Regions from separate parts of the Pseudomonas sp. ZT5P21 genome, predicted to be linked through region 2. Evidence: predicted binding sites of a transcription regulator. Region 2 holds the regulator's gene; each other region holds the start of a gene.
What was found. Region 2 encodes sigma-54, which starts transcription at its own class of promoters, with help from an activator protein. Its sites were predicted from a motif close to ANTGGCATNNANNTTGCTNT; they were not measured.
Positions count from the first base shown of each region.

Region 1: a site for sigma-54 is predicted at 5,942-5,961, ahead of flgB (flagellar basal body rod protein FlgB). Genes of this name have one in related genera too.
Region 3: a site for sigma-54 is predicted at 4,032-4,051, ahead of ACYZT9_RS18710 (circularly permuted type 2 ATP-grasp protein). Genes of this name have one in related genera too.
Region 4: a site for sigma-54 is predicted at 3,497-3,516, ahead of ACYZT9_RS19745 (flagellar basal body rod protein FlgF). Genes of this name have one in related genera too.

Region 1 is NZ_CM142705.1:1,703,343-1,711,235, forward strand. Features, by position in the region: gene flgM (flagellar biosynthesis anti-sigma factor FlgM) at 1-278, opposite strand, end outside; gene flgA (flagellar basal body P-ring formation chaperone FlgA) at 443-1,204, opposite strand; gene ACYZT9_RS07865 (chemotaxis protein CheV) at 1,286-2,218, shown strand; gene cheR (protein-glutamate O-methyltransferase CheR) at 2,265-3,092, shown strand; gene ACYZT9_RS07875 (hypothetical protein) at 3,290-3,562, opposite strand; gene ACYZT9_RS07880 (S-type pyocin domain-containing protein) at 3,559-4,581, opposite strand; gene ACYZT9_RS07885 (hypothetical protein) at 4,592-5,326, opposite strand; gene flgB (flagellar basal body rod protein FlgB) at 6,004-6,411, shown strand; gene flgC (flagellar basal body rod protein FlgC) at 6,415-6,858, shown strand; gene flgD (flagellar hook assembly protein FlgD) at 6,874-7,596, shown strand; gene flgE (flagellar hook protein FlgE) at 7,628-7,893, shown strand, end outside.
Region 2 is NZ_CM142705.1:1,123,804-1,131,696, forward strand. Features, by position in the region: gene pmbA (metalloprotease PmbA) at 1-710, shown strand, start outside; gene ACYZT9_RS05105 (HPr family phosphocarrier protein) at 925-1,197, opposite strand; gene rapZ (RNase adapter RapZ) at 1,213-2,070, opposite strand; gene ptsN (PTS IIA-like nitrogen regulatory protein PtsN) at 2,073-2,537, opposite strand; gene hpf (ribosome hibernation-promoting factor, HPF/YfiA family) at 2,550-2,858, opposite strand; gene ACYZT9_RS05125 (RNA polymerase factor sigma-54) at 2,933-4,426, opposite strand; gene lptB (LPS export ABC transporter ATP-binding protein) at 4,612-5,337, opposite strand; gene lptA (lipopolysaccharide transport periplasmic protein LptA) at 5,337-5,885, opposite strand; gene lptC (LPS export ABC transporter periplasmic protein LptC) at 5,872-6,444, opposite strand; gene ACYZT9_RS05145 (KdsC family phosphatase) at 6,452-6,976, opposite strand; gene ACYZT9_RS05150 (KpsF/GutQ family sugar-phosphate isomerase) at 6,976-7,893, opposite strand, start outside.
Region 3 is NZ_CM142705.1:4,033,757-4,041,649, forward strand. Features, by position in the region: gene ACYZT9_RS18695 (c-type cytochrome) at 1-701, shown strand, start outside; gene ACYZT9_RS18700 (transglutaminase family protein) at 821-1,630, opposite strand; gene ACYZT9_RS18705 (alpha-E domain-containing protein) at 1,627-2,577, opposite strand; gene ACYZT9_RS18710 (circularly permuted type 2 ATP-grasp protein) at 2,590-3,999, opposite strand; gene ACYZT9_RS18715 (ribonuclease E inhibitor RraB) at 4,509-4,850, opposite strand; gene ACYZT9_RS18720 (hypothetical protein) at 5,068-5,301, opposite strand; gene speE (polyamine aminopropyltransferase) at 5,458-6,333, opposite strand; gene ACYZT9_RS18730 (PLDc N-terminal domain-containing protein) at 6,607-6,798, opposite strand; gene ACYZT9_RS18735 (hypothetical protein) at 6,866-7,396, opposite strand; gene ACYZT9_RS18740 (methyl-accepting chemotaxis protein) at 7,577-7,893, shown strand, end outside.
Region 4 is NZ_CM142705.1:4,256,837-4,264,729, forward strand. Features, by position in the region: gene ACYZT9_RS19730 (flagellar basal body P-ring protein FlgI) at 7-1,077, opposite strand; gene flgH (flagellar basal body L-ring protein FlgH) at 1,123-1,818, opposite strand; gene flgG (flagellar basal-body rod protein FlgG) at 1,871-2,656, opposite strand; gene ACYZT9_RS19745 (flagellar basal body rod protein FlgF) at 2,702-3,442, opposite strand; gene ACYZT9_RS19750 (sigma-54-dependent transcriptional regulator) at 3,689-5,248, opposite strand; gene phhA (phenylalanine 4-monooxygenase) at 5,651-6,442, shown strand; gene ACYZT9_RS19760 (4a-hydroxytetrahydrobiopterin dehydratase) at 6,512-6,868, shown strand; gene ACYZT9_RS19765 (amino acid aminotransferase) at 6,868-7,893, shown strand, end outside.

The DNA of each region.
Region 1 (7,893 bases), 580 kb from region 2:
TCGACTTTGTAGCTGCCATCGGCAATCGCTGCTTTCAACTCGGCCACGCGGGCTTTGTCGACGGCAGGCTGATCGCGCAGCTTGTCAGTGACCTGTTGCAACTGTTGAGCCTCATTGCTGAGGTGTACCGATTCCCCGCTTTTGACGGTACTGGCCTGTTCGGCCGGGGTATTCAGCGGTGCGGATTTGCCGGATTCGGCGGTTTCCCTGGCAACGCTGGTACGTGTACTGCCCGTAAGTGACGAGGAGCTGTTCAAACGGCTGAAATCGATGACCATGGTAAAAAACCTCTGAGTATTTGGACGCTTGCCATGTTTTCGGCTATCCCTGTGAAAACTTTAGACCCATTTATCAATGAGCCTGCATGCGCCAGCACGTCTTCTGCATGCGGCACAGTTTAGGTAACAGCCTCGGGCAACGCCACATCTTCAGAACACAGACTTTACATGGATACCTCCACCTGGCCCGGCGCGGTGACTTGCGCCTTGATGACTCGGGTGGAATTGAGGTTTTTCACGCGAATCTGCTCGCTCATACTGCCGTTGGACAGTGCTTCGCCGGGCATTCGCACGCTGAGCGTACCGCTGCGGGCGGTAATCACTACCTGATCGCCTTTGCGAATGACTTCCGCCTGCTCGAGGTGGACGAGGGTAATCACCTGATCGGCGACCATTGGTCGGGTAAGTCGCTGCCCGATCGCCTGATCGGGGGTCGTCAGGTAACCCTGGTTGATCAGGCTGATATCCCGTTCGCGCAGGAGCACGTCGGCGGGCTCGACAATATCGGCGCGGCGCAGCGGGCGGGTGGTGGTCACAACGTCGCGAAACAGGCGGACTTGAGCGGGCACGAAGACCGTCCAGGGTGAGGTTCCCTCACAGCGAACCTTGACCGTGACACGGCCTAATGGCTTGGCCGGGCTCTCGAGGCTGGCTGTCAATTCCTTGTCGCACATGGGCATGCGCAGTCGCGGATCGAGCTGGTTGACCTGGATTTCGTAGCGACCTTCCGTTTGACTGGTAGCCAGATAGTCTTCTACGGTGAATTCAAGAAAGCCTTGGGTGACGCCGATAAGCATGTCAGGCAAGGTAACCGCGTCAGCAAGGGCAGGGCTGCCAGCGTTGAACAGGCAGACGGCCGACATTGCACAGAGCAATCTGCGGAAGGCGGATGTCAGGCGTCGAAAAAATGTCGGTTCTGTGTTCATAAGAGTTAAAAAGCAAGCGCCGTGCCGTTTAGTGATGAATGTGCGTCGCAACACACTTAGCGTTGGTGTAGGAGTCTGGGCATGGCTGGTGTAATGGATTCGGTAAACCAGCGCACGCAACTGGTAGGGCAGAATCGTCTGGAGCTGTTGTTGTTCCGTCTCGACGGCCAGCAGCTTTATGGGATCAACGTATTCAAGGTTCGTGAGGTGCTGCAATGCCCCAAGTTGACCCTGATGCCCAAGTCCAGTCCTGTCGTGTGCGGTGTGGCTAATATCCGGGGGGCGACCATTCCGATCCTTGATCTGGCAATGGCGACTGGTGCCGGAGCGCTGAAAGATCAAAGCAATCCCTTCGTGATCATCACGGAGTACAACACCAAGACCCAGGGTTTCCTGGTGCGCTCGGTGGAACGCATTGTCAACATGAACTGGGAGGAGATTCATCCGCCTCCCAAGGGCACCGGTCGGGATCATTACCTGACGGCTGTGACTCGGGTCGACAATCAGTTAGTCGAAATCATCGACGTCGAGAAGGTCCTGGCGGAAGTGGCACCGACACCGGAAGCGATTTCCAGCGGAGTCGTCGATGTCGAAACCCAGCACAAGGCGCTGTCGTTGCGGGTGCTGACGGTCGATGACTCGTCGGTGGCGCGCAAGCAGGTCACGCGTTGCCTGCAGACGATCGGTGTGGAAGTGGTGGCGTTGAACGACGGTCGGCAAGCGCTGGATTACTTGCGCAAGCTGGCCGACGAGGGAAAGAAGCCGGAAGAAGAGTTCCTGATGATGATTTCCGACATCGAGATGCCGGAAATGGACGGGTACACCCTGACGGCCGAGATCCGCAACGACCCTCGCATGCAAAAGCTTCATATCATCCTGCATACTTCGTTGTCGGGTGTGTTCAATCAGGCGATGGTCAAGAAAGTCGGTGCCGATGACTTCCTGGCCAAATTCCGTCCTGATGACCTGGCATCCCGGGTAGTCGACCGGATCAAAGCAGCAGACATCAGCTAGGGGCCTTCTGCCCCTGGCGGTTAACACGATTTAAGAGGCGGTATCATTGTCTACGGGTAATTTGGATTTCGAACAGTTCCGGGTATTCCTGGAAAAAGCCTGTGGCATTTTGCTCGGTGAAAACAAGCAGTACCTGGTCTCGAGCCGTCTCAACAAACTGATGGAACAGCAAGGCATCAAGTCCTTGGGTGAGCTGGTCCAGCGCATCCAGACTCAGCCGCGCAGCGGTTTGCGCGAGTTGGTGGTCGATGCCATGACGACCAACGAAACGCTGTGGTTTCGTGACACCTATCCGTTTGAAGTGTTGAAGAACAAGGTGTTGCCCGAAGCAATCAAGGCAGCCCCCGGCCAGCGTCTGCGGATCTGGTCGGCGGCGTGCTCGTCGGGGCAGGAACCGTATTCGCTGTCGATGTCCATCGACGAGTTCGAGCGGGTCAACATGGGTCAGTTGAAGATGGGCGTGCAGATCGTCGCCACTGATCTGTCCGGCACCATGCTGACCAACTGCAAGACCGGCGAATACGACAGCCTGGCCCTCGGGCGCGGTTTGTCGCCGGAGCGTCTTCAGCGCTATTTCGACCCGAAAGGGGCGGGGCGCTGGGCAATCAAGGCGCCGATCAAGAGTCGGGTGGAATTTCGCTCGTTCAACCTGCTGGACAGCTACGCGAGCCTCGGCAAGTTCGACATCGTGTTCTGCCGCAACGTACTGATCTACTTCTCCGCCGAGGTGAAGAAAGACATTCTGTTGCGCATCCACAGCACGCTGAAGCCGGGTGGTTATCTGTTCCTTGGCGCATCCGAAGCGCTGAACGGTTTGCCGGATCATTACCAGATGGTCCAGTGCAGCCCGGGGATTATCTACCAGGCGAAGTGATGCAAAAGCGGCAGGCATAATAAACGGATCCCTCTGGTAATGCGATCAGATAGCCCTTTCGCTTGACCATTGGCAGCAAGAAACCAAAATCCGATGCCTGTACGGGCATCGGATTTTTTTATGCGTCTCGCTCGGCGCCTGGAGCTCACCCATAACTTGCTAATCGTCTCCCTGAAGGGGGCAGGCGATTAGCAATATCAATCAAAAGTATATTTCCCCTCTACCATGAATGCCGGCTCCCTCCAGTTGGTGCCCCTGACAATTCCGGTACCGTTAGACTTTACAAGGCCCGCGTCACGCATTTCCCAGACGATTTTCATTAGCCCCATATTATCCGCAACATGCGCCCAATTAGCCCAGCTATAGAGACGATCCAGCTGAGGAAAAGAGATGCCTAATTCATTCTTGGTAAGAAATAGGATTACTTCTTCAGGCTTCTCGTTTAATACAATGGTTTTAATGACACTCATCGCTTTGCTCCTCCTAATTGTTTGTACTCTCTTTCAATTTGTTTGCCATATGCCTCCATGGCTTCAGGTGTGTAGAGTAACTCGGATTCGTCTTTTAGTTTGTAGTCTTCCAGTGTTGCAGCGTGAGTGCTATTCCAAATAACGCCTTCATCATTTGGATTTACACCATCTGCCACCCCTAATTTTCTGAAACGTTCAAGCTCTCTGAGTTCATGAGTATAGAAACGTTTGTCGGTATCCGTGATTACTAATTTACCTTGGAGAATCTTTTTCAGTCGATCAACCATGATGGCATTGGCATCTGAAGGACTGAAACGTCCAATATGCAATTTCACTCGTTTAATACCCGCTTTCGTCACGATAGCCTTGGTCCAATCCAGATCCAGGATGGGGCCGCCAGCTTTGGCAGGATTGAAAAATCTGCCGCTGTACTTTCCTCTGGTGGTAGCCCCTTCATAAGGGCTGTTGAAGACGACGTAAATCGGCGGCAAGCCGCTGTTGATAGGAAAGCAGTAGATACAATCCCTGAAGTCCGGTAACTCGAACGCAGGCAAAGGAGTAGGCTGCGCATGTAGGGGCAACAGCTCAACGCCACCGTAAGTCGGTATTTCCACTGGTCTAACAGGTAAAGTTGTCGAACTGCTTTCCCAATGGATAATGGGAAAACTGAAGGTGATAGGCGGTGTGTCGGCGGAGATGAAACTGTAGCTATTAGTCTTCTGGTCGAGCTCCAGCGCCCTAACGGGGACCGCCGGCGAAATGCTCCCTCCCGCCGGTGTTGCAACGAGTGTGTATTGGTCAAGGTCACCATAAATCCGGTAGGGAAGATCGATGGTGCCTTCGGCAGCGGCGATTTCATTCAGGTTGGTCGGTGCATCTGGCAAGACTGCACTACCAGATAATTTGAGAACCGATTGAGGATAACGCTCGCCGTTACCCAAAGCGGGTGAATAGAGCAAGGTGCCGATCCCAACCGCCGTCACTCGACTGAGAAGTGCTTCTCCCAAGCCGGTCAACAACAGGGTGCCTTTACGGATTACTGCTTCGAAAGTCCAACCGTCCGCGTTTTGGAGGGGCCGCCACAGTTACTACTTGTGCGGCTTGACTAAGGGTCAACTGGAAGCTGTAGGCAGTTTCACCTCTAGCCAAGGCAGAATGGATCGCAGCATCTATAGCTTGAGATGCGTCCTCTAAAATGGAAACAGCTTCGACAAGGATTCGTTTGACGTAGGCGGCTGTGAGCGATCTCAGAAAGCTTTCGTAACTGTCTCGGCGTTCTTCGTCGTGTTCTACTGTATCCACAGAAGCCGCGAATAGCTCGGCACGTTCCAGGCTGTCCATTGACAACAAATCTATGCCAGCAAATATATTCGCTTCATACCAACTCCTATTCATTCTTATTTGTTGCAGGAGCTCGACAATAATGGCTTTCTTTTTTAAGGCGTTTTCCAGCTTGTTGAACGGATGGGTATCGCCGGATGAGTTTATGCGCCTTTCTATTTCACTTCGTACACTCGCCGGGCTATTCGAGAGATTACCTTCTATCTGATCTTGCACCGAATGTGCTATAGCTACCAATTTTTCATATGCGTAGTCCTCTTTATTAATGGTTTCAATACGGTAAGCCACAGTGACCGTCGGAACAGTTCCATCCCAATTTAGCGCACTGTCAAAGTTTGGCAGATATCCTGGATATTTCTTGTCTGGGCTGCGCGCAGCGCTTGATGAATTCAAAGGTGGAGGAAAAGCGATAGATTTTTGCATGCTGCATTCCTTGCAGTAATTGGAATTCCATTTGGCAGAAACGCCTAAGTTATGCCGCAAACAATGGTGCCCTATCAATAGTTAAGTATTTACTGTGTATGTCGTGATTTTAAAAGATTGGGTGATGCAGACTACTAGTCATGGTAAGTTTTCTTACATCAAAGGTTCCGATCTCAGATAAAAATTCATAGTTTGTTCTGCAGAGATTGTTGATCTGTTCCCCAAATTTGACTCAGCAGCAATATGCACAACCGGCCTGCCTCTGGAAGAGAGATAAAAGGCGGTTCACGCGGGTTTGTCGGAAGGACTGTCTCTTGGATCGTTCCCTCGCTCCGCGTGGGAATACTGAAGCGCTGCCGGATCATTACTAGATGGTCCAGTGCAGCCCGGAGATTATTTATCAAGTAGGAGCTGCCGAAGGCTGCGATCTTTTGATCCTGGGTTTCTAAGATCAAGATCAAAAGATCGCAGCCTGCGGCAGCTCCTACGGGGGGGGGGCGGCGCGCGATTCAGGAAAGCGGCAGAAAAGCGGCAGACGGCGGAAACCCGTTGCCGCTTTTCTGGCATTGCCGCATTGCCACTGCCCGCAAAGCCCCGGTTTACGGGCTTTTTTGAATTGGCATGCCGCTTGCTATGTTCATCGTACGAAAAATCAGGTCACCCGAAGGTTTCCCGACATGAGCATCAGCTTCGATAAAGCGCTCGGTATCCACGAACAGGCCCTGGGCTTCCGCGCTCAGCGTGCCGAAGTCCTGGCCAACAACATTGCCAACGCCGACACCCCGAACTACAAGGCTCGGGATCTGGAGTTCTCGAAAGTGCTCGCTGAGCAGAGCGAGAAAACCAGGAGCGGTACATTCGCCTTGAACATGACCAACAGCCGTCACATCGAAGCCGAAGGCTTGGGCAATGGTGACGAGTCGCTGATGTATCGCACGCCGATGCAACCTTCGATCGACCAGAACACCGTGGACGCTCAGTTGGAACAGTCGAGCTACGCGGAAAACGCGGTCAACTTCCAGGCCAGCTTCACCCTGCTCAACAGCAAATTCAAAGGGCTGGTATCAGCCCTCCGCGGAGAGTAAGTCATGTCGCTATCCAGCGTTTTCAACATTGCCGGTAGTGGCATGAGTGCCCAGACCACTCGCCTGAACACCGTGGCTTCGAACATCGCCAACGCCGAAACCGTTTCGTCGAGCATCGACCAGACCTACCGCGCCCGTCACCCGGTGTTCGCCACCATGTTCCAGGGCGGCCAGAGCGGCGGCAGCGATTCCTTGTTCCAGAACCAGGACGCTGCAGGCCAGGGCGTGCAGGTGCTGGGCGTGGTCGAAGACCAGAGCAACCTTGAAGCGCGCTACGAGCCGAACCATCCGGCCGCCGACGGCAAGGGCTACGTCTACTACCCGAATGTCAACGTGGTGGAAGAAATGGCCGACATGATTTCCGCGAGTCGTTCGTTCCAGACCAACGCCGAAATGATGAACACCGCCAAAACCATGATGCAGAAGGTCCTGACCCTCGGTCAGTGATAAGGGGCGACTCAGATGAGTGTTACCGATACCACCAGCGGCATTAGCCTCAAAGACGTCCTGGCCAACTCTTCGATCAAGACCAACACCACTGCCGACGGCCTGGCGTCCGCGACGAACAGTGCCACCGGCAAGCAGTCCCTGGGCAAGGACGCGTTCATGCAGTTGCTGGTGACACAGCTGAAGAACCAGAACCCGCTGGAGCCGCAGGATAACGGCGAGTTCGTTGCCCAGTTGGCGCAGTTCAGTAGCCTGGAAGGCATCACCACGCTCAACACCACCGTGAGCGGCCTGGCGAGTAACTACAACTCGTCCCAGGCGTTGCAGGCGTCGTCGCTGGTCGGGCGTTCGGTCATCGCCCCGGGCGACAAAGCCGTGGTCGATACCGCCAAGAGCTTCAACGGGACAATCGCCGTGCCCGCGTCGGCCGACCCGGTCAAGGTCAAGATCACTGATGCCGATGGCAAGGTCATCCGTACCATCGATCTGGGCAGCCAGAAAGCCGGCAACGCCAGCTTCATCTGGGACGGCAAGAACGATGCAGGCGAAGTGGCCAAGGCGGGTACGTACACCTTCGGCGCCACCGCGACCTACGACGGCAAGGCGACTTCGCTGGTGACGTACCTGCCGGCGACCGTCAACAGCGTGACCATCAGCCAGACCGGCGGTGAGTTGATGCTCAACCTCGCCGGGGCGGGCAGCATCGCCCTGTCCAAAGTACAAACCATTGGTATGTAGAGCCGACTAACACGGCACAAAGGAGTGGAATATGTCTTTCAATATCGGCCTTAGCGGTCTCTATGCAGCCAACAAACAACTGGACGTGACCGGCAACAACATTGCCAACGTCGCAACCACCGGTTTCAAATCGTCCCGCGCAGAATTCGAAGACGTTTACTCGGCTACCAAGCTGGGTTCCGGCAGCAAAACCGTCGGTAACGGCGTGCGTCTGGCCAACGTTTCCCAGCAGTTCACCCAGGGCGACGTCAACAACACCGGCAACGTGCTGGACATGGGCATCAACGGTTCCGGCTT
Region 2 (7,893 bases):
TGCTGACTGACCCGGTGAGCATCGGCCAGCGTGCTGCGCAGCGGGCGGCCAGCCGACTGGGCGCGCGTCCGGTGCCGACCTGTGAAGTGCCTGTATTGTTTTCCGCTGAACTGGCTGGGGGCTTGTTCGGCAGTTTCCTTTCGGCGATTTCCGGCGGCAGCCTGTATCGCAAATCGTCATTCCTGGAAGGTACCCTTGGGCAGAAGTTGTTCCCGGAATGGTTGACCATCGATGAGCGCCCGCACCTGATGCGCGCCATGGGCAGTTCGGCGTTCGATGGCGATGGTCTCGCGACATACGCCAAACCGTTCGTCGAAAAGGGTGAGCTGGTGTCCTACATCCTCGGCACCTATTCCGGTCGTAAACTCGGTATGCCAAGTACCGCCAACGCCGGCGGCGTGCACAACTTGTTCGTGACCCACGGCGATGAAGATCAGGCGGCCTTGCTGCGGCGCATGGGCCGTGGCTTGCTGGTCACCGAGCTGATGGGCCAGGGCATGAACATGGTCACCGGCGATTATTCTCGCGGCGCGGCGGGCTACTGGGTCGAGAACGGCGAGATCCAGTTCGCGGTCCAGGAAGTCACCATCGCCGGCAACATGCGCGACATGTTCAAGCAGATCGTTGCGGTGGGTAATGACCTGGAGTTGCGCAGCAACATTCGTACGGGTTCGGTGCTGATCGAGCGGATGACAGTCGCCGGTAGCTGATCTTTACAGCTATAAAAAAGGCACGCCACCCATTGGGTGGCGCGCCTTTTTTATGCGCCTTGCACGGAGCCAATGTGGGAGCGGGCTTGCTCGCGAAAGCGGCATGTCAGTCAACGAAGATGTTGAACATAATGGCCTCTTCGCGAGCAAGCCCGCTCCCACAAAGGACGCTGTATACCTTCGGGATTGTTTTGTTTCTCATTAGCGAGCAGGGTTACTCGCCTTCGTCGAAGTAGTTGTTGATCAACGCCACCAGCGCATCCAGCGCTTCGTGTTCCTGCTCACCTTCCGTACTCAAATGGATTTTGGTGCCCTTGCCGGCCGCGAGCATCATCATGGCCATGATGCTTTTGCCGTCGACCATGGACTCAGGCGTGCGCCCGGCTCTGATCTGACAAGGGAACTGACCCGCCACCCCAACGAATTTGGCGGAAGCGCGGGCATGCAAACCCAGCTTGTTGATGATTTCGATTTCCAGAGCAGGCATCGCGATGTGAATCCTTTAGCTGAGGTCGCGGTGGCGAACCTGGACGTTCTTCAGGGATTTTTGCAGGACCTGGCCCAGACGTTCGGTCAGGTAGACGGAGCGGTGATGCCCGCCGGTGCAGCCAATGGCAATGGTGACATACGCACGGTTGCTGGCGGCAAAGCGGGGCAGCCATTTGAGCAGGTACGTGGAAATGTCCAGGAACATCTCCTCGACGTCCGGCTGGGCCGCCAGGTATTCGGCAACCGGTTGATCAAGCCCGGACTGCTCGCGCAGTTCCGGCTTCCAATAGGGGTTCGGCAGGCATCGCACGTCGAACACCAGGTCGGCGTCTACCGGCATGCCACGCTTGAATCCGAAAGACTCCACCAAAAACGCAGTGCCGGGCTCCGGCTGATTCAGCAGGCGCAGTTTGATGGTATCGCGCAATTGATACAGGTTAAGGTTGGTGGTGTTGACCTTGAGATCGGCGAGGTCGGCAATCGGCCCGAGCAGGTTGGATTCATCGTTGATTGCCTCCGCCAGCGAGCGATTGGCACTGCTCAGCGGATGACGACGACGGGTTTCCGAAAAGCGTTTGAGCAAGGTTTCTTCGTCGGCATCCAGATACAATACATCGCACTGGATATGTCGGCTGCGGACTTCTTCGAGCAGTTCCGGAAACCGGCTCAGGTGGCTCGGCAGGTTGCGCGCGTCAATGGAGACGGCAACCAGTGGCTGAGTAAGCTCAGTGTGAATCAACGCACGCTCGGCCAGTTCGGGCAGCAACCCGGCGGGCAGGTTGTCGATGCAGTAATAGCCGTTGTCCTCGAGAACATCGAGTGCGGTACTTTTACCTGAGCCGGAACGGCCACTGACGATGATCAAGCGCATGATTAGTGCTCGTTTTGCTCGTCCAGGACAACCTGATACAAGGCTTCATTGCTCGGGGCGCTACGCAGGCGATCACGGACTTCCTTGCGATCAAGCATGCTGGCGATCTGGCGGAGCAATTCAAGGTGCGCATCGGTAGCGGCTTCCGGGACCAGCAGAAGGAACAGCAGGTCAACCGGAGCACCGTCGATGGCGTCGAAATCGATGGGGGCATCCAGGTGCATCAAGGCACTGATGGGCGAGGTGCAACCTTTCAGCCGACAGTGGGGGATAGCGATGCCGTTACCAAAACCGGTCGAGCCAAGTTTTTCACGGGCAATCAAAGCCTCGAAGACATCTTGCATCTCCAGAGCCGGCACTTCGCGGGCGATCAGGTTGGCAATTTGCTCGAGGGCTTTCTTTTTACTGCCGCCCGGCACGTTCACGAGAGAACGGCCGGGGGTCAGGATGCTTTCAAGTCGGATCATGGGTTGGGAGTGTTAACGACCGGTCGCGCCCTGGAGGAGGCTTTGGGTCTTTTCCTTATGCTTTTTGAGTTGTTTATCCAGCTTGTCGGTCAGCGCGTCGATCGCGGCGTACATGTCGGTATGTTCCGCGTTTGCGACCACTTCATTGCCGGGAATATGCAGCGTGGCTTCGATTTTCTGTTTCAGCTTTTCGACCGTCATCGTGACTTGCACGTTGGTGATCTTGTCGAAATGCCGCTCTAATCGTTCGAGTTTTTCGCCGATGTAGGTGCGAAGAGGTTCGGTCACTTCCAGTTGGTGTCCACTGATGTTGACTTGCATACAGCTTCTCCTTCGTTGCCAGTGCATAAAGCGGTAGATCAGATGATCTACCACTGGAACGCTGTGGCGTGGCTCTACATCAACCGCTTGCGTTCGCTCGAAGGCGCGATCCCGAGGGATTCGCGGTACTTGGCGACGGTGCGGCGAGCCACCTGAATGCCTTGTGCCTCCAGTAAACCAGCGATCTTGCTGTCACTCAACGGCTTTTTCTGATTTTCGGCAGCAACCAGTTTTTTGATGATAGCGCGGATCGCCGTGGACGAGCATTCGCCGCCTTCCGAGGTGCTGACGTGGCTGGAGAAAAAGTATTTCAGCTCATATATGCCCCGAGGGGTATGCATGAATTTCTGCGTGGTCACCCGGGAAATCGTCGATTCGTGCATGCCCACCGCTTCGGCGATGTCATGCAGCACCAATGGTTTCATCGCTTCGTCGCCGTACTCCAGAAAACCGCGCTGATGCTCGACGATCTGGGTAGCCACTTTCATCAGCGTTTCGTTGCGGCTTTGCAAGCTCTTGATGAACCATCGGGCCTCTTGCAACTGATTGCGCATGAAGGTGTTGTCGGCGCTGGTGTCGGCACGGCGCACGAAGCCGGCGTATTGGGCGTTGACCCGCAGCCGCGGCACCGACTCCTGGTTCAGTTCTACCAGCCAGCGCTCGTTATCCTTGCGCACGATCACGTCGGGAACGACATATTCGGCTTCACTGGACTCGATCTGCGAGCCCGGACGCGGGTTGAGGCTCTGTACCAGTTCGATGACCTGGCGCAGTTCATCTTCCTTGAGCTTCATGCGGCGCATCAGCTGGCTGTAATCGCGGCTGCCGAGCAAATCGATGTAGTCGGTGACCAGGCGCTTGGCCTCGGCCAGCCAGGGTGTCTTGGCGGGCAGCTGGCGCAATTGCAGTAGCAGGCACTCTCCAAGGTTGCGGGCGCCGATGCCGGCCGGTTCGAATTGCTGGATTCGATGCAGAACGGCTTCGATCTCGTCCAGTTCGATGTCGAGTTCCGGGTCGAAGGCCTCGAGGATTTCCTCGAGGGTTTCGTCCAGGTAGCCCTGATTGTTGATGCAATCGATCAGGGTCACGGCAATCAGACGGTCGGTGTCGGACATCGGCGCCAGGTTCAGTTGCCACAACAGGTGGCTTTGCAGGCTTTCACCGGCCGATGTGCGGGTGGTGAAATCCCACTCGTCGTCATCATTGCTCGGCAGGCTGCTGGCGCTGGTCTGGTAGACATCTTCCCATGCGGTGTCGACGGGCAGTTCGTTGGGAATGCGCTCGTTCCAGTCGCCTTCCTCGAGGTTGTCCACCGTCGGGGCGGTTTCCTGATAGGAAGGTTCCGAAACATCGGCGTTGGGTTGCTGTTCGGCTTTGTCGGCCAAGGGGTCGGCGTTATCGAAGTCGTCGCCTTCTTCCTGGCGTTCGAGCATCGGGTTGGACTCCAGGGCCTCCTGGATTTCCTGTTGCAGGTCCAGGGTCGACAATTGGAGCAGACGGATGGCCTGTTGCAGCTGCGGTGTCATCGTCAGCTGCTGGCCCATTCTCAAGACTAGCGATGGTTTCATGGCAGGGGCTAAACACCTTATTCGCCGGCGCACATGCGCCATCCACTACAGGGCGCCGGAGCGCCAAACATAAGCAAATTATATGCCCGAAACTGCAACGTTTGCCTAGAGCGCTGTAACAATAAAAAAGTATTGATTTTTTATCGAAACAAGCGCTCGTGGCGACTAGCCAGACACCTCAGCGCTTACAGGCGGAACTCGTGGCCCAAATACACTTCCTTGACCAGGTCGTTGGCCAGGATGGTGGCAGAGTCACCTTCGGCAATCAGTTGGCCATCGTTGACGATATAGGCGGTTTCGCAGATATCCAGGGTTTCACGGACGTTGTGGTCAGTGATCAGCACGCCAATGCCCTTGGCCTTGAGGTGGTAGATGATCTGCTTGATGTCGCCCACCGAAATCGGGTCCACGCCGGCGAACGGTTCGTCGAGGAGGATGAATTTCGGGTTCGTCGCCAGTGCCCGGGCGATTTCCACGCGGCGGCGTTCACCACCGGACAGGCTCATACCGAGGTTGTCGCGGATGTGGCTGATGTGGAATTCCTGCAGCAGGCTTTCCAGCTCTTTGCGACGACCAGCCTTGTCGAGTTCCTTGCGGGTCTCGAGGATTGCCATGATGTTGTCGGCGACCGAGAGTTTTCGGAAGATCGACGCTTCTTGCGGAAGATACCCGATGCCGGCTTTCGCGCGACCGTGCATCGGCTGGTGGCTGACGTCCAGATCATCGATCAGGACGCGGCCCTGATCGGCCTGAACCAGGCCGACGATCATGTAGAAGCAGGTTGTCTTGCCGGCGCCGTTAGGGCCCAGCAGGCCCACGATCTGACCGCTGTCGATGGACAGGCTGACGTCGCGCACGACCTGACGGCTCTTGTAGCTCTTGGCCAGATGCTGAGCTTTCAGAGTTGCCATTACTGGGCCTTTTGCTCGTCGGTTTTCTTTTTCGGCTGGATCACCATGTCGATGCGCGGGCGCGACTCTGTGACCTTGGAGCCTGTTGCGCGACCGGCACTGGCGAGCTTTTTGTTGGTGTCGTAGACGATTTTCTCGCCTTGGGTGACGTTACCGTCTTTATCGACAACTTTGGCGCGATCGATCAGCACGACGCGGTCTTGCGACGCGTGATACTGGATGGTGACACCCCAGCCCTGAACCGGCTTGGTGTCGCCCGCCGTTTGCAGTTGTTCGAAATAGGCGAGGTTGCCCACCGAAGTCACCACGTCGATGTCTCCGTTCGGGGTGCGGGTCATGGTCACGGTATTGCCGGTAACCTTCATCGAGCCCTGGGTGATGATCACGTCACCTTTATAAGTAGCGATACCGTTCTTGTCGTCCAGTTGGGCGTCGTCGGCCTGGATGCGGATAGGCTGCTGTTGATCGTCCGGCAGAGCCCAGGCGCTCACGCTTCCCAGTGCTGCGCCCAGACCGAGCAAAATAGGGAGAGTTTTAACGAGCCTCATACTGTCCTCTTACGTTCGATAGCAGGTGTATCCTGCTTTCTTTCAAATACGCTTTCATTCCCTTGCCAGTCGAGACACCACCAGCGCCGTCGATTCTAACGGGTTGATCGGTCTGCGCATATTGCTGCTGCGGGAACACTGTCATGCGGGTGGTGGTAATCAGGGTCTTGCGGTTTTTCTCGTCGAAACGCGTGATGCGCACCGAGTCGATCAATTCGACCTGCGTGCCATCCGGGTTGACCTCGCCATGCTCGCTCTGGACGTGCCAGGGGAATTGGGTGCCGCGGAACAGGTTCAGGTCCGGATTTGTCAACAGCGTCACTTCGGTCGCTTTCAGGTGTTCAACCTTGTCGGACGTCATTTCGTACTGCAGTTTGCCGTCCGGCAGGTACTGGACGCTGTGTGCGTTGAGTGCGTAATAGTCGATTGCGGTTTCATCGACCTTTGCCGCCGGTTTGTCAAGGAAGCGTTCCGGGCTGATGTTCCAGTAGCCGACCGCAGCAAAAATCGCCGCGATACAACCGAACACCAGGATGTTGCGAAATTTCTTGCTCAGCATAGTTGGCTCACAGGTACGCGGCGTTGGCCGCATCGAGGCGGCCCTGGGCGCGCAGGATCAATTCGCAGAATTCGCGGGCGGCACCCTCACCACCACGGGCCTTGGTAATGCCATGTGCGTGTTCACGCACGAAGCTGGCGGCGTTGGCCACCGCCATGCCCAGGCCGACGCGGCGAATCACCGGCAAGTCTGGCAGGTCGTCACCGAGGTAGGCGACTTGTTCATAGCTCAGGTTGAGCTGGGCGAGAAGTTCGTCCAGCACCACCAGTTTGTCTTCGCGGCCCTGATACAGGTGGGGAATGCCGAGGTTTTTCGCCCGTCGCTCGACCACGGGGGTTTTGCGACCGCTGATGATAGCGGTCTGTACGCCGGCTGCCATCAACATCTTGATGCCCTGGCCGTCGAGCGTGTTGAAGGTCTTGAATTCGCTGCCATCTTCAAGGAAGTAAAGGCGCCCGTCGGTCAGGACGCCGTCGACGTCGAATACTGCCAGCTTGATCTGTTTGCCGCGTTGCAGCAGGTCCGTGCTCATTACATTACTCCTGCACGCAACAAATCGTGCATGTTCAAGGCACCGACCGGACGGTCTTCGCTGTCGACCACGACCAGCGCGTTGATTTTATGGTCTTCCATGATTTTCAGGGCCTCGGCGGCAAGCATCTCGGCACGGGCAGTCTTGCCGTGGGCGGTCATGACCTGGTCGATCGTGGCGCTATGGATGTCGATGCTGCGATCAAGGGTGCGGCGCAAATCGCCGTCAGTGAAGATCCCGGCGAGTTTGCCGTCGGCTTCCAGAATAACGGTCATGCCCAGGCCCTTGCGGGTCATTTCCATCAGCGCGTCCTTGAGCAGCGTCCCGCGCTGTACTTGTGGCAGCTCTTGCCCGGCATGCATGACGTTTTCCACTTTCAGCAGCAGGCGTCGTCCCAGCGCGCCACCGGGGTGGGAAAAGGCGAAGTCTTCAGCGGTAAAGCCGCGGGCTTCGAGCAACGCAACGGCCAGAGCATCGCCCATGACCAGGGCGGCGGTGGTCGACGACGTAGGTGCCAGGTTCAACGGGCAGGCTTCGTGTTCGACATGCACGTTGAGATTGACTTCGGCAGCCTTGGCCAGCGGTGAGTCGGGGTTGCCGGTTACGCTGATCAATTTGATGCCCAGACGTTTGATCAACGGCAGCAGGGTGACGATTTCATTGGTGGAACCGGAATTCGACAAGGCCAGGATGATGTCGTCCCGAGTGATCATGCCCATGTCGCCATGGCTGGCTTCGGCCGGGTGCACAAAGAAAGCCGTGGTGCCGGTGCTGGCCAGGGTGGCGGCAATCTTGTTGCCGATATGCCCCGATTTGCCCATTCCGACCACGACCACGCGGCCTTTACTGTCCAGAATCATCTCGCAAGCGCGTACGAAATCTGCGTCGATATGGGGCAGCAAGCCTTGTACGGCTTC
Region 3 (7,893 bases), 2.7 Mb from region 2:
AATTGCTCAAGCATCCTCAGCTGCAGACCATCACGATTGCCAACGACGTTTCCTATAAACGGGACATGAGCTATCGCGCCGTGCCCTTGGCGGCGTTGTTGACCGGCATCAAGCCTGACGATCACCTGCAAGCCGTGGCGCTGGACGGTTTTGCCGCTGAACTGGCGGCTGCGCCGTTGCTCAATGCCAATGGTGCGCGGGCCTGGCTGGCGATTGAAGACCCGGCCAAACCGTGGCCAGCGCTATCGGCAGATAAGCGGAGTGCGGGGCCGTTTTACCTGGTCTGGACTGATCCGCAGGCTGGCAACATCAGCCCTGAACAATGGCCGTTCGAAGTGGCGAGCATCAAGCGTCTGGCCCCTGTGGCCGAGCGCTTCCCTGCCCTGTTGCCTGATCCGGCGTTAAAGGCGGACGATCCGGTGAACCGAGGGTTTGCGCTGTTTCAGAAGAACTGCCTGGCGTGTCATCGACTCAATGGTGCCGGGGATGCGCAGTTCGGGCCGGATCTGAATATTCCGTTTAATCCGACCGAGTATTTTGGGGCGGATTTCCTGAAACGTTATATCCGTGATCCGCAGAGTTTGCGGCAGTGGCCGCAGGCGAAGATGCCGGGGTTTTCTGCGCAAGTGTTACCCGACGGCGATCTGGAGCGGTTGGTGGGGTATTTGAAGCATATGGTGGGGCGGAAGGTTAAACCCTGATCGCATCCCTGTGGGAGCGAGCTTGCTCGCGATAGCGGTGTGTCAGTAACAGAAGTGCTGACTGAAACGACGCTATCGCGAGCAAGCTCGCTCCCACAGGAGGCCTGCGCTGTTCTCGCCTATTGCTGCTGAACGGAGATAACCGGCATCGGCGTCGGCGACACAAACACCTTCGCATGCATCTGCTCACACCCGCCGCCGCGACGCATCCCGCGCACCGGACAGGCATCCAGGTAATCCAGACCCACCGCCAGCTTCAAATGACGCTCCGGCCGCGCCAGTTCATTGGTCACGTCAAAGCTGTACCACGCGTCATCCAGCCAGGCTTCCGCCCACGCGTGACTGGCCAGGTGCTCGCAGTTCTCGCTGTACAAATAGCCCGACACATAACGCGACGGAATGCCCAGGCTGCGGGCGCAGGCAAGGAACGCGTGAGTGTGGTCCTGGCACACGCCGGATCGCCCGGCGAAAGCCTGGGCCGCACTGGTGTCCACTTCGGTAGAGCCCGGCGTGTAGGTCATGTGCTGGTTAAGGCCGTGCATCAAATCGATCAGCGCCGTGCGGTCCCGGCGTTTTTTGCATTCCTTCTCGGCGAACGCGCGCAAGGCTTCGTCGGCTTCGGTGAGACGCGTGAAACGCAAAAACGGCAGCGCCGACTGACTCTCGTGCTCGGCTTCGCGAAGGTCGTCAATGTCGACCTGGCCACGGGCGCCAATGATGATCGCTTCGTGCGGTTCGTCCATGGTCAGCACATGCAGGATGTTGCCGAACGGGTCGAGTTGCGCGCGCACCGGGCGCGGCAGGTCGAGTTGCCAGCTGAGCACGTGCTGACGCTCGCTGTCGTGTGGGGTCAGTCGCAAATACTGGATGCTCGCCCGCACCTGATCCTCATAGTGATAGGTGGTTTCGTGACTAATGGAAAGTCTCATGCAGCCTCCAGGTAGGAACTGTGAATGGCGTTGCCCAACTGGCGCACCAGCGGGATGAACTCGGTCAGCCAGGCGTGCAGGCCTTCGTCGAGAATTTCGGTGATACCGGTGTAGCGCAGGCGCGCGTCCATTTCCGCCGCAAGGCGTTGAGCGGGGCGGCCGTTGGCACCCGGCAACTGGGCGAGGATCTGGTCGATTTCTTCGGTGCAAGCCCGTAGCGAACGTGGCACATCAGCACGCAACAGCAGCAACTCGGCCACATGCCGGGCACCGGGAGCGTCACGGTAGATTTCGGTGTAGGCCTCGAACGACGACAACGCCCTTAACAACGCACTCCACTGGTAATAGGCGTGGGCCGTGCCGTCGCTGACCGCTTCAGCCTGATCGCCGGCCATTTCGTAACGGGCGTCGAGCAAGCGCAAGGTGTTGTCGGCCCTTTCGATAAACGTGCCCAGTCGAATGAAACGAAACGCGTCGTTTCGCATGATGGTGCCGTAGGACGCGCCACGAAACAGGTGGGAACGTTCCTTGATCCACTCGCAGAAACGGCTCATGCCGTAGCGACTCAAGCCCTGCTCGGCGATCCCGCGAATTTCCAGCCAGGTGGCGTTGATGTTCTCCCACATGTCAGCGGTGATGCGTCCACGCACCGCATGGGCGCTGGCCCGTGCGGCGCCGAGGCAACTGTAGATGCTCGCCGGGTTGGCCGCGTCGAGAGCGAAAAAATGCAGCAACCGTTCGGCATGCAACTCGCCGTGGCGTTCCAGGTAGTCGTCCAGGGTGCCGGTGATCAACAAGGGCATCGCAAGTTCATGCAGACCGTCACCGCGACCATCCTGTGGCATCAACGACAGCGAATAACTGATGTCGAGCATCCGCGCGAGGTTTTCCGCCCGCTCCAGGTAACGCGACATCCAATACAAATCCGAGGCAGTTCTACTTAACATGGCAGGCTTCCTTTAATCCTCGACCACCCAGGTGTCCTTGGTTCCGCCGCCCTGTGAGGAGTTCACCACCAGAGAGCCTTCACGCAGGGCGACACGGGTCAAACCGCCGGGCACGACCCGGGTTTCGCGGCCAGACAATACAAACGGACGCAGGTCGATGTGGCGTGGAGCGATGCCGTTTTCGACAAAGGTCGGACAGGTCGACAGGGACAACGTCGGTTGCGCGATGTACGCGTGGGGCTTGGCCTTGATGCGGGCGCGGAACGACTCGATTTCCGCCGCTGTCGCCGCCGGCCCCACCAGCATTCCATAACCGCCGGAGCCCTGGGTTTCCTTGACCACCAGATCCGGAAGATGGGCCAGTACGTGGGAAAGCTCGGAAGGATTACGACACTGGAACGTCGGAACGTTCTTCAGAATCGGTTCTTCATCGAGGTAGAAACGGATCATGTCCGTGACAAACGGATACACCGACTTGTCGTCCGCCACCCCGGTGCCAATGGCATTCGCCAGCACCACGTTGCCCGAGCGGTAGGACGACAGCAGCCCCGGAACGCCGAGCATCGAGTCCGGATTGAACGCCAGCGGATCGAGGAACGCATCGTCGAGGCGACGGTAGATCACGTCGACCGCTTTCGGTCCGCCCGTGGTGCGCATGAACACCTTGTCGTCACGCACGAACAGATCCGCGCCTTCAACCAGTTCGACGCCCATTTCCCGAGCGAGAAACGCATGCTCGAAAAACGCGCTGTTGAAACGGCCTGGCGTCAGCACCACCACGCTTGGGTTATCGATCGGGCTGGAGCTTTTCAGGGTGTCGAGCAACAGGTTGGGATAGTGATCGATCGGCGCGATGCGCTGGGCCGAGAACAGTTCAGGGAACAGGCGCATCATCATCTTGCGGTCTTCGAGCATGTAGCTCACGCCGCTGGGTGTACGAAGGTTGTCTTCGAGCACGTAGTACGTGCCGTCGCCATCGCGCACCAGATCGACACCGGAGATGTGGGAATAGATATCCCGGTGCAGATCCAGACCTTGCATCGCCAACTGGTACTGCTCGTTGGCCAGCACTTGTTCGGCCGGGATGATGCCGGCCTTGATGATGCGCTGCTCGTGATAGAGGTCGGCGAGGAACATATTCAACGCCTTGACCCGCTGGATGCAGCCGCGTTCGACGATCCGCCATTCGCTGGCGGGGATGCTGCGTGGAATGGTGTCGAAGGGAATCAGGCGCTCTGTCCCCTGCTCGTCCCCGTAGAGCGTGAAGGTAATCCCGGCGCGATGAAACAACAGATCGGCCTCGCGTCGCCGCTGGGCCAGCAGTTCGTCAGGCGTCTCCGCCAGCCAACGGGCAAACTCCCGATAATGCGGGCGGACCTGGCCGCCGGCATCGTACATCTCATCAAAATAGGTGCGGATCATGCCGTACTCCTTGTCACCCGGACTTCCAAGCCTTCGCAAGGCCCGTGCCATCGGCATAAACGCTTTGATATCAATCGGTTGGATATTCGTCCCGGCTGTACCGCACCATTCCTGTGCGGTAAATCCCCCAACCTGATCGCCCCCGCTTCATTGCGAAGCAATGCTTTCGCCTATCACCAGCATAGCCAGAGTTAATTTCACTGCCCGACAGTGGATGCGGATAATCCGCGCATTCGCTGAAAATGCTCACCAAACTTCCCATTTAGCCGCCTCATCAGGCGGCTTTTTTTATGTTTCCGAATTTGTGGTCAATGGCCTGCCCCTCCGTAGGAGCGAGCTTGCTCGCGAAAAACGTCTGGACAAAGGGTTCTTCCAGACAGCCCGCGTTATCGATAACGACCATCGCGAGCAAGCTCGCTCCTACAGGGGATGCGCATTTCTCATCTGCGCAAGCAAAAACGGCCAACCCGAAGGTCAGCCGTTAGTGGATGTTGTCGCTGTTCATAGTGTTATGCGAGTAGCCCTCGTACCTCCTGTTTGACGCCCCATCCTTCGATGATGCCGCCCAAAGGCTCGACCACCGCCTCGAAGTCCTGCTCAAAGTCGCCGATGCCGTCGTAGGTGGCGGACATTACTTTGCTCAGTTCCAGCGCCCAGGCCCCGTCGTCGCGCACACTGATTTGTGCATTCATGGATTCGCCAGAATAGTGCCCTGCTGCTCTGCGTGCCCGCTCCTCGTCCGGGAAAATGGCGTAAAACTCGATCGGATGGAATCGTGAAAAGTCGAAACCGCCTTCTTTCATGCGGCGCAGCACCGAGCTGCTGATGTCTTCTTGATAGGCTGTGCTCATGAAACGTCCTCCTGAACTGATGGATAGACTTTCCGTACTCCCGACGCCCGCGACCGAATGGTGCGAGCTATGCGGCAATTCAATTGCCGGTGGGAAACAAGCATGTAGCTGACAAGACCAGACCTTAGCGATCCATTCGCTGATCTCGCTTGCAGAGTACCCACAAGTGAGAGGCGCTGCCAAGGCCTGGTTGTTTCACGAGAGTGACACGAGGTATTCAGACGGGGGTGATGCCGAGGATTTGTATGCTGTTCTGGGACTTGAGATTTTTGACGCTCGCATCAGTGGTCCGCCCTTCCAGATCGTTCAGATCCAGTTCGGCGGCGACGGGGAAAAGCCGCTCTTTAAGCAGTTTGGCCGCGTGTTCGTTGTCCGGACACTCGTCGCACTCAAAGATTTCGTCGACTGTTTCGCCGTGATCATCCACGAAAGTGATTTTCCACTTTTGCATCAGTGCCTCCTCGAACAAACCCGCAAATGGGCTTACATCTATCTGGACTTTTGCCCTTATTGATCGTTCAAACGGATAACGACGCACAGACATGAAAAAACACAGAACCTTGTGGGAGCGGGCTTGCTCGCTCCCACACGGGGCAGTGCGTGGACTTCAGTCGTTACTTGGCTTGTTCACGGCTTGCAGAACGTATTGCGGCAAGGCAAACGCGCCAATGTGTATCTCCGGATTATAGTAGCGGGTGATGATGCCGCTGCCGGCGAATCGCTGCTGCAGGGTTTCGCGGGACAGTTTGCGATAGGCGGTATTGGTCGCGCCCCAGGCAAATGTCATCGAGCCGCCGATGTAGGTCGGTACGGCCGCCTGATAGAAGTGCCAGTCCGGGAACAGGCTGCGTAGGCGCCCGGCAGTGGTTTTGACTTCGTCGATCTGCATGAACGGCGTGCCGTTCTGGGTCACCAGGATACCGCCCTCGTTCAGGCAGCGACGGCAGGCCTGGTAGAAGTTTTCCGAGAACAACACTTCGCCCGGACCGATCGGGTCGGTGGAGTCGGAGATGATCACGTCGAATTTTTCGGTGGTGGTGGCGACGAAGCGCATGCCGTCATCGATCACCAGGTTCAGGCGTGGATCATCGAACGCGCCCTTGGAGTGGTTCGGCAGGAATTCCTTGCACATGTCGACCACGGTGCCGTCAATCTCGACCATGGTGATGTGCTCGACGCTGCGATGCTTGGCCACTTCACGCAGCATGCCGCCGTCGCCGCCACCGATGATCAACACACGTTTGGCGCTACCGTGCGCCAGGATCGGCACGTGGGTGAGCATTTCGTGGTAGATGAATTCGTCGGCTTCGGTGGTCTGGATCACGCCGTCCAGCGCCATGACACGACCCATGCGCGGATTTTCGAAAATCACCAGGTGCTGGTGTTCGGTGCGCACTTCGTGCAGCAGTTTCTCCATGCGAAAACGCTGGCCGTAGCCTTCGTAAAGGGTTTCCAGGTATTCGCTGGTGGGGGTGTTGCTCATGGGAAGTGCTCCGATGAATGCGGGTGGCAACGGACGGTTACCCGCCCATGATGGCCAATCGATCTGTTCGATTGCCCGGGAAAGGCGCGCATTCTACGTCGCGGAAGATGACAGGTCGAACGTCAGTTGATGGCCGACGCAATCTCTTGTGGGAGCGGGCTTGCTCGCGAAGGCGGCATATCAGTCGCCTTCAATGTTGCCTGACACTCCGCCTTCGCGAGCAAGCCCGCTCCCAGAGAATCAGCGTTTACAGAGGGAGCTGCGGTAAACCCGTCAGATCCGGACGTTGCCTCGAGGCCCGGCGATGGCCCAGATGATCAGGCCCAGCACCGGCAGCAACAGGATCAGCAGGACCCAGACGATTTTCATCCCGGTGGTGGCGCCACTTTTCAGCACGTTGATGATTGCCCAGATGTCCAGGGCAAGAATGATCAGGCCAATCAGGCCGTTGAACGTGGAACCCATGGTGTCGCTCCCTAAGAATGGTGTGCATTCTTAGGATAGCCGGCCCTTAGGGTTCCGTTTTATTCCCTCAAACGTGGATGGCCACTTTCAACGCTTCCAGGGACGGTGCCGCCGCAATGCCGACTTCGGCGCACAACTCGAGCACACGCGGCACGTCGTTGCCGTAAACCAGCACCACTTGCAGTTCGTCGTCGAGCAACTGGCTGAAGTTCATCAGCGTGTAACCGCCGTTTTCCTTGTTCATGCTGCCCATCTGCACCTGAATGCGATTGAGCGCGGTCAACGCTTCGGTCTTGGCCAGTTGCTTGGGCTTGATGTTGAAATCCACGCCCGGGCCGAACGACGCGACAATCTGTGCGAACAGGTCCATGTAGGTGTCGGCCTGGAACAGCACGGTTTCCGGCAGGCTGCCGACGACGACCCACTCGCCCAACGGAATCGGGAAGGAGTCGTCGTAGTTGATGTCCGGATTGGCCGTCAGAAAAGTCTCTGGATCGGCGAAGGCCTGGGCCGCTTCGTCAGCGACTTTGACGATTTCATCTTCGCTCATGCACCCGGAGCTGATTTTGCTGATGAGTTCGACGAGTGCGGCTTTCATGGGGGCGGAATCCTGTAGCGAGGGAATTTTGAAGGCGCGAAGGATAGCGTATTACGCCCCGCAATTCCTGCGCGGGAACCCCGATCGGGAATGTTGACGCACATCAAGATCCGGCGCCTCCGGCAGCGGCACAATGCTGGCACCTTGCCAATGCTGTTTCCGCTATCAGAGAAGACCTCCATGGGTGCCTGGCTTAGCAACATTTCGCTGAAATATAAATTCTGGGCGGTCAACGCTGTCGCCTTCGTCACCACCCTGTTGTTGGTGTTGTACGCCGTACAACTCGAACAACAGGCCCGCAGTCATGCGTCTCAGGCGTCCGCTCAAGCGCAGGCACGATTGCTCAGTGCCTGGCCTGCCGGGCAAGCGCTGCCCAAAGCCGATAACCTGCTGACGTTCAGTCGCGGGCAAGCGCCGTTGCTGCACGAGCAACCTGTGCCGGACCTGGCGGATGCCAACGGCTGGGTCGAGATCCAATCGATGCCGCTGTTCGGCGA
Region 4 (7,893 bases), 2.4 Mb from region 2:
CCGTCCTCAGATCACGATCAGGTCGGCTTGCAACGCGCCGGCCTGCTTCAAGGCTTCAAGGATGGCCATCAAGTCACCCGGTGCCGCGCCGACCTGGTTCACCGCACGCACGATCTCGTCGAGGGTGGTGCCCGGACCGAACTTGAACATCGGCTTGGCTTCCTGCTGGGCGTTAACCCGCGAGCGCGGCACGACCGCCGTCTGCCCATTGGACAGAGCGCCGGGCTGGCTGACGATCGGGTCTTCGGTGATGGTCACGGTCAGGCTGCCGTGAGTCACGGCAGCCGGAGAAACCTTGACGTTCTGGCCGATCACGATGGTGCCGGTACGGGAGTTGATGATGACTTTCGCCACCGCCTGCCCCGGATCGACTTCGAGGTTTTCGAGGATCGACAGGTAATCGACCCGCTGGCTCGGATCCAGTGGCGCGCTGACGCGAATCGAACCGCCGTCGATGGCCTGGGCAACGCCAGGGCCGAGCATGTTGTTGATCTTGTCGACGATGCGCTTGGCGGTGGTGAAGTCGGAACGGTTGAGGTTCAGGGTCAGGCTGTTGCCCTGGTTGAAACCGCTCGGCACCGAACGCTCAACCGATGCACCACCCGGGATGCGACCCGCCGACGGAACGTTGACGGTGATCTTCGAACCGTCGCGACCTTCGGCGTCGAAACCGCCGACCACCAGGTTGCCCTGAGCGACCGCGTAGACGTTGCCATCGATACCCTTGAGCGGCGTCAGCAGCAAGGTGCCGCCACGCAGGCTCTTGGAGTTACCGATAGAGGAAACGGTGATATCCACCTGCTGACCCGGCTTGGCGAACGCCGGCAAGTCAGCACTGATGGAAACGGCCGCGACGTTCTTCAACTGCACGTTGCCGGAACCTGCCGGCACCTTGATGCCGAACTGCGAGAGCATGTTGTTGAAAGTCTGCAGGGTGAACGGCGTCTGGGTCGTCTGGTCACCAGTACCGTTAAGGCCGACCACCAGGCCATAACCGATCAATTGGTTGGAACGCACGCCGGAAATACTGGCGATGTCCTTCAGCCGCTCCGCTTGCGCGCCAAGCGACAGAGTCATCAACAGCGCAGCCGCGATCAGGTGCTTGAAGTTCAACGTGACCACCTAGAAAGGGAACAGCGGGCTGAGGAAGAAACGGTCGAACCAGCCTGGCTGACTCGCATCGGCGAAAGCACCGGTACCCGAATAGGTGATGCGCGCATCGGCGACACGTGTCGACGAAACGGTGTTGTCGGTGGCGATGTCATCGGAGCGAACCATACCGGCAATCCGTACCAGCTCATCGCCGGTGTTGAGGGTCAACCACTTCTCGCCGCGCACGGCGATGATGCCGTTGGGCAGCACGTCGGCGACGGTCACCGTGATCGAGCCGGTCAGGCTGTTGCTCTGACCGGACTTGCTGTCGCCTTTGGTCGCGCGATCACCTTCGTAACCGACGTCCAGGCTCAGACTACCGCTGCCCACTGGATCACTGGTGCTCAGACCACCGCCGAAAAACGAGCTAAGGCCGATGTCGGTCTTGCTGTTTTTGCCTATCTGCGAGTTGGCGTTCTTGCTGGCCTGGGTGCGCTCGTTCAGGGTGATGGTGATGATGTCACCGACCCGGAACGCCTTGCGGTCGCTGTACAGGTTCTGCTCAAAACCGGCCTGATAGATCGAGCCATTATTGGCGGCAGCCGGCAACGGCGTACGCGGCAACACCGGGGCGTAGTAAGGGTCATTGGGCTTGGGCGGCGGGGCAACGCAACCCGCGACCACAACGGCCCCACTCAGTGCCAGAACAGATACAAAGCGATTCATGACCCTACCTCACGGTATTGCAGACGACCTCAAGGCCGCCTCATAGACTTGATTACAGATTCTGCGTTACGAACGAGAGCATCTGGTCGGCGGTGGAGATCACCTTGGAGTTCATCTCGTAGGCACGTTGAGTGGTGATCATGTTGACCATCTCTTCAACGGTGCTGACGTTGGACGTTTCCAGGGTGTTCTGCAGCGTGGTGCCGAAACCGGCCAGGCCCGGCGTACCGACTTGCGGCGCGCCGCTCGCAGCGGTTTCCAGGAACAGGTTGTTACCCACTGCCTGCAGGCCGGCCGGGTTGATGAAGTCGGCGGTTTGCAGGTTGCCGATCACTTGGGCGGCCGGATTACCAGCGACGGTGACGGACACAGTGCCGTCGCGACCGACCGTGAAGGTCTGGGCATCGTTCGGGATAACAATGGCCGGCTCCAGCGCGAAACCGCTGGCGTTCACGATCTGGCCGTTGGAATCGAGGTGGAACGTGCCGTCACGGGTGTAAGAGGTAGTGCCGTCCGGCTGCAGGATCTGGAAGAAACCGCGACCGTCGATGGCCATGTCCAACGGCTGCTCAGTGGTTTGCAAACTGCCGGCGTTGAAGTTTTTCTGGGTGCCGACGATGCGCACACCGGTACCCAGCTGCAGACCCGACGGCAATTCGCTGTCCTGCGTCGACTGGGCGCCTGGCTGGCGTTTGATTTGATACAACAAGTCCTGGAACTCGGCACGGTCACGTTTGAAACCCGTGGTCGACACGTTGGCCAGGTTGTTGGAAATGGTCGTCAGGTTGGTGTCCTGGGCGGACAGACCTGTTTTGGCAACCCATAGAGCCGGAAGCATTCGATTCTCCTCGTGCGCCTGTTTTACGGCGCGACGTTCTGATAATTAGCTGATCTGCAAGACCCGAGCCATGGCCTGGTCATCTTCTTTGGCGGTGTTCATCATCTTGATGTGCAGCTCGAACTGCTTGGCCAGGGCCAATACCGAAGTCATTTCATCCACGGCATTGACGTTGCTCGACTCGAGGAACCCGGACACCAGTTTGACGTTGGCATCGGCTTGCGCAGGCTTGCCGTCCTTGGTGTGGATCGAGCCGTCCAGGCCTTTGGTCATGTTCTTGAAATCCGGGTTGACCAGCTTGATGCGGTCGACTTCCGCCATCACGCGAGGCCCTTCGCCCATCGCGCGGATGCTGACGGTGCCGTCCTCGCCGATTTCGATCTGCTGCTCGGGCGGCACGGAGATCGGCCCGCCATTGCCCAGTACCGGCATACCGTTGCCGGCGCGCAATACGCCCAGAGCGTCAACGTTCAGGCTGCCGGTGCGCACGTAGCTTTCACCACCGTCGGGGTTTTGCACGGCGAGCCAGCCATTGCCCTGCACCGCGACGTCGAGATCGCGCCCGGTTTGCACCAGCGCACCCGCAGAGAAGTCGGTGGCCGGACGTTCGGACATGGCAAATGCACGCGCCGGAAAGCTGTCACCGAACACCGGCATCGAACGGGCCTGCTCCAGGTCTTTCTGGAAACCGTTGGTGGAGATGTTCGCCAGGTTGTTCGCATGAGCCTTCTGCGCCAGTGCATTCTGGCTGGCGCCGGTCATTGCCACATAAAGGTACTTGTCCACACTCTTTCCTCTGCATGCCGGACGTTTGCCGCCCACCGCTGTACTGCTGAGCCATAAGCAATTTGCAGACCAACTTTTCTCTGGCGGCGCAGGGCCCGGCAAACAAAGGACTTGAGGGGTTCAGAGGGGAATGGGGGATTGCGTCGAAGACGAAAAACCGGCGGTGTTATGCCAATAGGTGGCAAGACATGGCCTTGTCGCTGATAGTGCCGGCCTTTTCACGGGCACCAACACAGCAAGTGTCAGCTACGAGTCAGTCTTGCCAACCTCATACTCACGCAACTTATTGGCAATGGTCGTATGCGAAACCCCCAAGCGCTTACCCAATTGCCGGCTGCTCGGATGCTCTGAATACAAACGCTCCAGCACCGCTTTTTCAAAACGCCCGACAATCGCATCCAGCCCGCCTTCGAGGGAGAAATCGCCAAGCGGCTGACGCACGCCGTAGTCCGGCAGGCGAATGTGTTCAGCCTTGACCGTGCCGCCCTCGCACAAAGAAACCGCCTGGAACAGCACGTTTTCCAGCTGCCGGACATTACCCGGCCAATGATAATGACTGAGCCGCTCCATGGCCGCCGGTGCCAGTTTGGGCAACGGGCAACCGATCTGCCGACTGGCCTGATCGAGGAAGTGCTCCACCAACGGCGTCAAGCCATCCAGGCATTCACGCAGCGGCGGGATGTGCAACGACAGCACGTTCAAGCGGTGATACAAATCCTGGCGAAACTCGCCCCGCGCGCACAATTCGGACAGATCAACCTGCGTCGCGCAGATCACTCGCACATCCAGATAAACCTCTTCATCACTCCCTACACGACGGAAGCAACCGTCCTGCAGGAAGCGCAGTAATTTCACCTGCAAGCGCGGGCTCATTTCCCCGACGCCATCGAGGAACAGCGTACCGCCCGCCGTCAGCTCCAAAAGCCCCAGCTTGCCCTCGGCCCGCGCCCCTTCGAAAGCGCCGGGGCCATAGCCGAACAACTCGGTCTCGGCCATCGACTCCGGCAGGCCCGCGCAGTTGAGCGCCATCAACGGCGACTGTCCTCGCGGACTGGCCAGGTGACAGGCTCGCGCCAACAATTCTTTACCAGTGCCGGTTTCGCCTTCTATCAATAGCGGCGCATCCAGCGGCGCCATGCGCCGGGCCTCACGCACCACGGCCGCCATCACTTTCGAACTCTGGAAGATGCTGTCGAACCCACGCAACTCCTGCTTGCGCACGTTGTAGATGCGCTCCCCCACGCGATCCGCACGATGCAGCGTCAGCACCGCGCCGGCCATGGCTTCGCTGTCATCATGCTCCGATTGCAGCGGCGCGATGTCGGCCAGAAATACGTCGCCCCTGACCTTGACCCGCAGCCCGTTGATCCGCGATTTGTTGGCGCGCACCAGTTCCGGCAAATCGAAATCCTCGGCATAACGCGACAACGGAATCCCCGGCACCTCGTCGACACGCACCCCAAGCAACTGCGCCGCTGCGCGGTTGGCCGCGACGATCGAGCCGCCCATGTCGATCGACAACACCGGAAACTCCAGCGCGCCGAGCAAGGCATTGAGTTCCATGTGCCGACGCTCGCTGGGCATCAGCCCTACCCGCTTGACGCCAAAGACCCCGGCAATCGACTCGAATTTCGGACGCAGCGCCTGGAACTGAATGTTGATCAGGTTCGGGCAATGCAGGTAGATCGCATTGCCATGCTCACCACCGACCTCGCCGCGAGCGACGTTGATCCCGTACTCGACCAGCAAGTTGAGAATGTCACGCAGGATGCCGATGCGATTCTGGCAGTGAACTTTGATACGCATATAAAGGCCCGAAAAAAGCGGTAAGTGAGTTGATGCCAGGCATGCAACCTGTGGGAGCGAGCTTGCTCGCGAAAGCGGTGTGTCAGGCAATCTTGATGGTGATTGACACACCGCTTTCGCGAGCAAGCCCGCTCCCACCTGGGTAATTACAGTGCTCTCTAACGTATTTTTTGCTGAGAGGCTCATTTATTCGTCAAGATTATGTGACACCTGCAAGCCTTTTCAAACCCGAAAATCTCGAGCACACCGCCATAGCGGCCAATTCGTAACGAAAACTTTACGATAACCGACGAATTTTCCTACGTTCCAAGACACTCCCCTGCTGCAACATCGCAATTCTTGAGGTATTTCTGGGTCACAGCAGGACATAACAAGAACGAAATCCCCTAGCAGGAGAGCAGCATGAAGCAGACGCAATACGTGGCTCGCGAGCCCGATGCGCAAGGTTTTATCGACTACCCCGCCGAAGAACACGCGGTGTGGAACACGCTGATCACTCGCCAACTGAAAGTGATCGAAGGGCGTGCGTGCCGGGAATACCTGGACGGTATCGAAAAACTCGGTCTGCCCCACGACCGCATTCCGCAACTCGGCGAAATCAACAAGGTCCTCGGTGAAACCACCGGCTGGCAAGTTGCCCGGGTTCCCGCGCTGATTCCCTTCCAGACTTTTTTCGAATTGCTGGCGAACAAGCAGTTTCCAGTGGCGACGTTTATTCGTACCCGCGAAGAGCTGGATTACCTGCAAGAGCCGGACATTTTCCACGAGATCTTTGGCCACTGCCCGCTGCTGACCAATCCCTGGTTCGCTGAGTTCACCCACACCTACGGCAAACTCGGCCTACAGGCTTCCAAGGAAGAACGCGTTTATCTGGCGCGTCTGTACTGGATGACCATCGAGTTCGGCCTGGTGGATACCCCCGAAGGCCAGCGCATTTACGGCGGCGGCATTCTCTCCTCGCCGAAAGAAACCGTTTACTGCCTGTCGGACGAACCTGAGCATCAGGCTTTCGATCCGCTGGAATGCATGCGCACGCCATACCGCATCGACATTCTGCAACCGCTGTATTTTGTCCTGCCTAACCTCAAGCGCCTGTTCGATCTTGCCCACGAAGACATCATGGGCATGGTCAAAAAAGGCATGCAGCTGGGGTTGCACGCCCCAAAATTTCCGCCCAAGCCCAAAGCGGCCTGAGCAGATCCCGCTCGCGACTTGCGCGCAAAGATAGTAATTTCCAACAAGAATCGAATTCAGGAACACACCATGAACGCTCTGAACCAAGCCCATTGCGAAGCCTGCCGCGCCGACGCCCCTCAGGTCAGCGACGAAGAACTGCCAGTCCTGATCAAGCAGATCCCTGACTGGAACATCGAAGTTCGCGACAGCGTCATGCAGCTGGAAAAGGTTTTCCTGTTCAAGAACTTCAAGCACGCGCTGGCGTTCACCAACGCGGTCGGTGAAATCTCCGAGGCTGAAGGTCACCACCCTGGCCTGCTGACCGAATGGGGCAAAGTCACCGTGACCTGGTGGAGCCACTCCATCAAGGGCCTGCACCGCAACGATTTCATCATGGCCGCGCGCACTGACGAAGTGGCCAAGGACGCCGAGGGCCGCAAATAATGCACTTCGACGCCATAGGTCGAGTGCCCGGCGACCCGATTCTCGGCCTGATGGAGGCCTATGCGCAGGACACGAACCCGCGCAAATTCGACCTTGGCGTGGGCGTCTACAAGGATGCCTTCGGCCTGACGCCGATTCCCCAGGCTGTAAAACTCGCCGAGCAGCGTCTGGTGGATCGTCAGACCACCAAGACCTACATCGGCGGTCACGGCGAGCCGGCGTTCGGCAGAGTCATCAATGAATTGGTACTCGGCGCCGATTCCGCGCTGATCGCCGAACAACGGGCCGGCGTCACCCAGACACCGGGCGGCACCGGGGCGTTGCGCTTGAGTGCTGACTTTATCGCCCAGTGCCTGCCGGGGCGTGGCGTATGGCTGAGCAACCCGACCTGGCCGATTCATGAAACCATTTTCGCCACGGCCGGGGTCAAGGTTAATCATTACCCTTATGTTGGTAGCGATAACCGTCTCGATGTTGAAGCGATGCTGGCGGTGCTTAATGAAGCACCAAAGGGCGACGTGGTTTTGTTGCATGCCTGCTGCCACAACCCGACCGGGTTCGATCTGTCCCACGACGACTGGCGCAGCGTGCTGGACGTGGTGCGCCATCGTGATCTGGTGCCGTTGATCGACTTCGCCTACCAAGGTTTCGGCGATGGATTGGAACAGGATGCGTGGTCGACCCGGTTGTTCGCGGCTGAACTGCCGGAAGTGCTGATCACCAGTTCCTGCTCGAAGAACTTCGGCCTGTACCGGGACCGTACGGGAGCGCTGATTGTCTGCGCGAAAACGGCTGAAAAACTGGTGGATATCCGCAGCCAGCTGGCCAACATCGCCCGCAACCTGTGGTCGACTCCGCCGGACCATGGCGCGGCCGTGGTGGCGACGATCCTCGGCGATCCGGAGCTGAAAAGCCTCTGGGCCGACGAAGTGGAAGCCATGCGCTTGCGTATCGCTCAGTTGCGCAGCGGTCTGGTTGAAGCGCTGGAACCTCACGGTTTGCGCGAGCGCTTTGCGCACATTGGC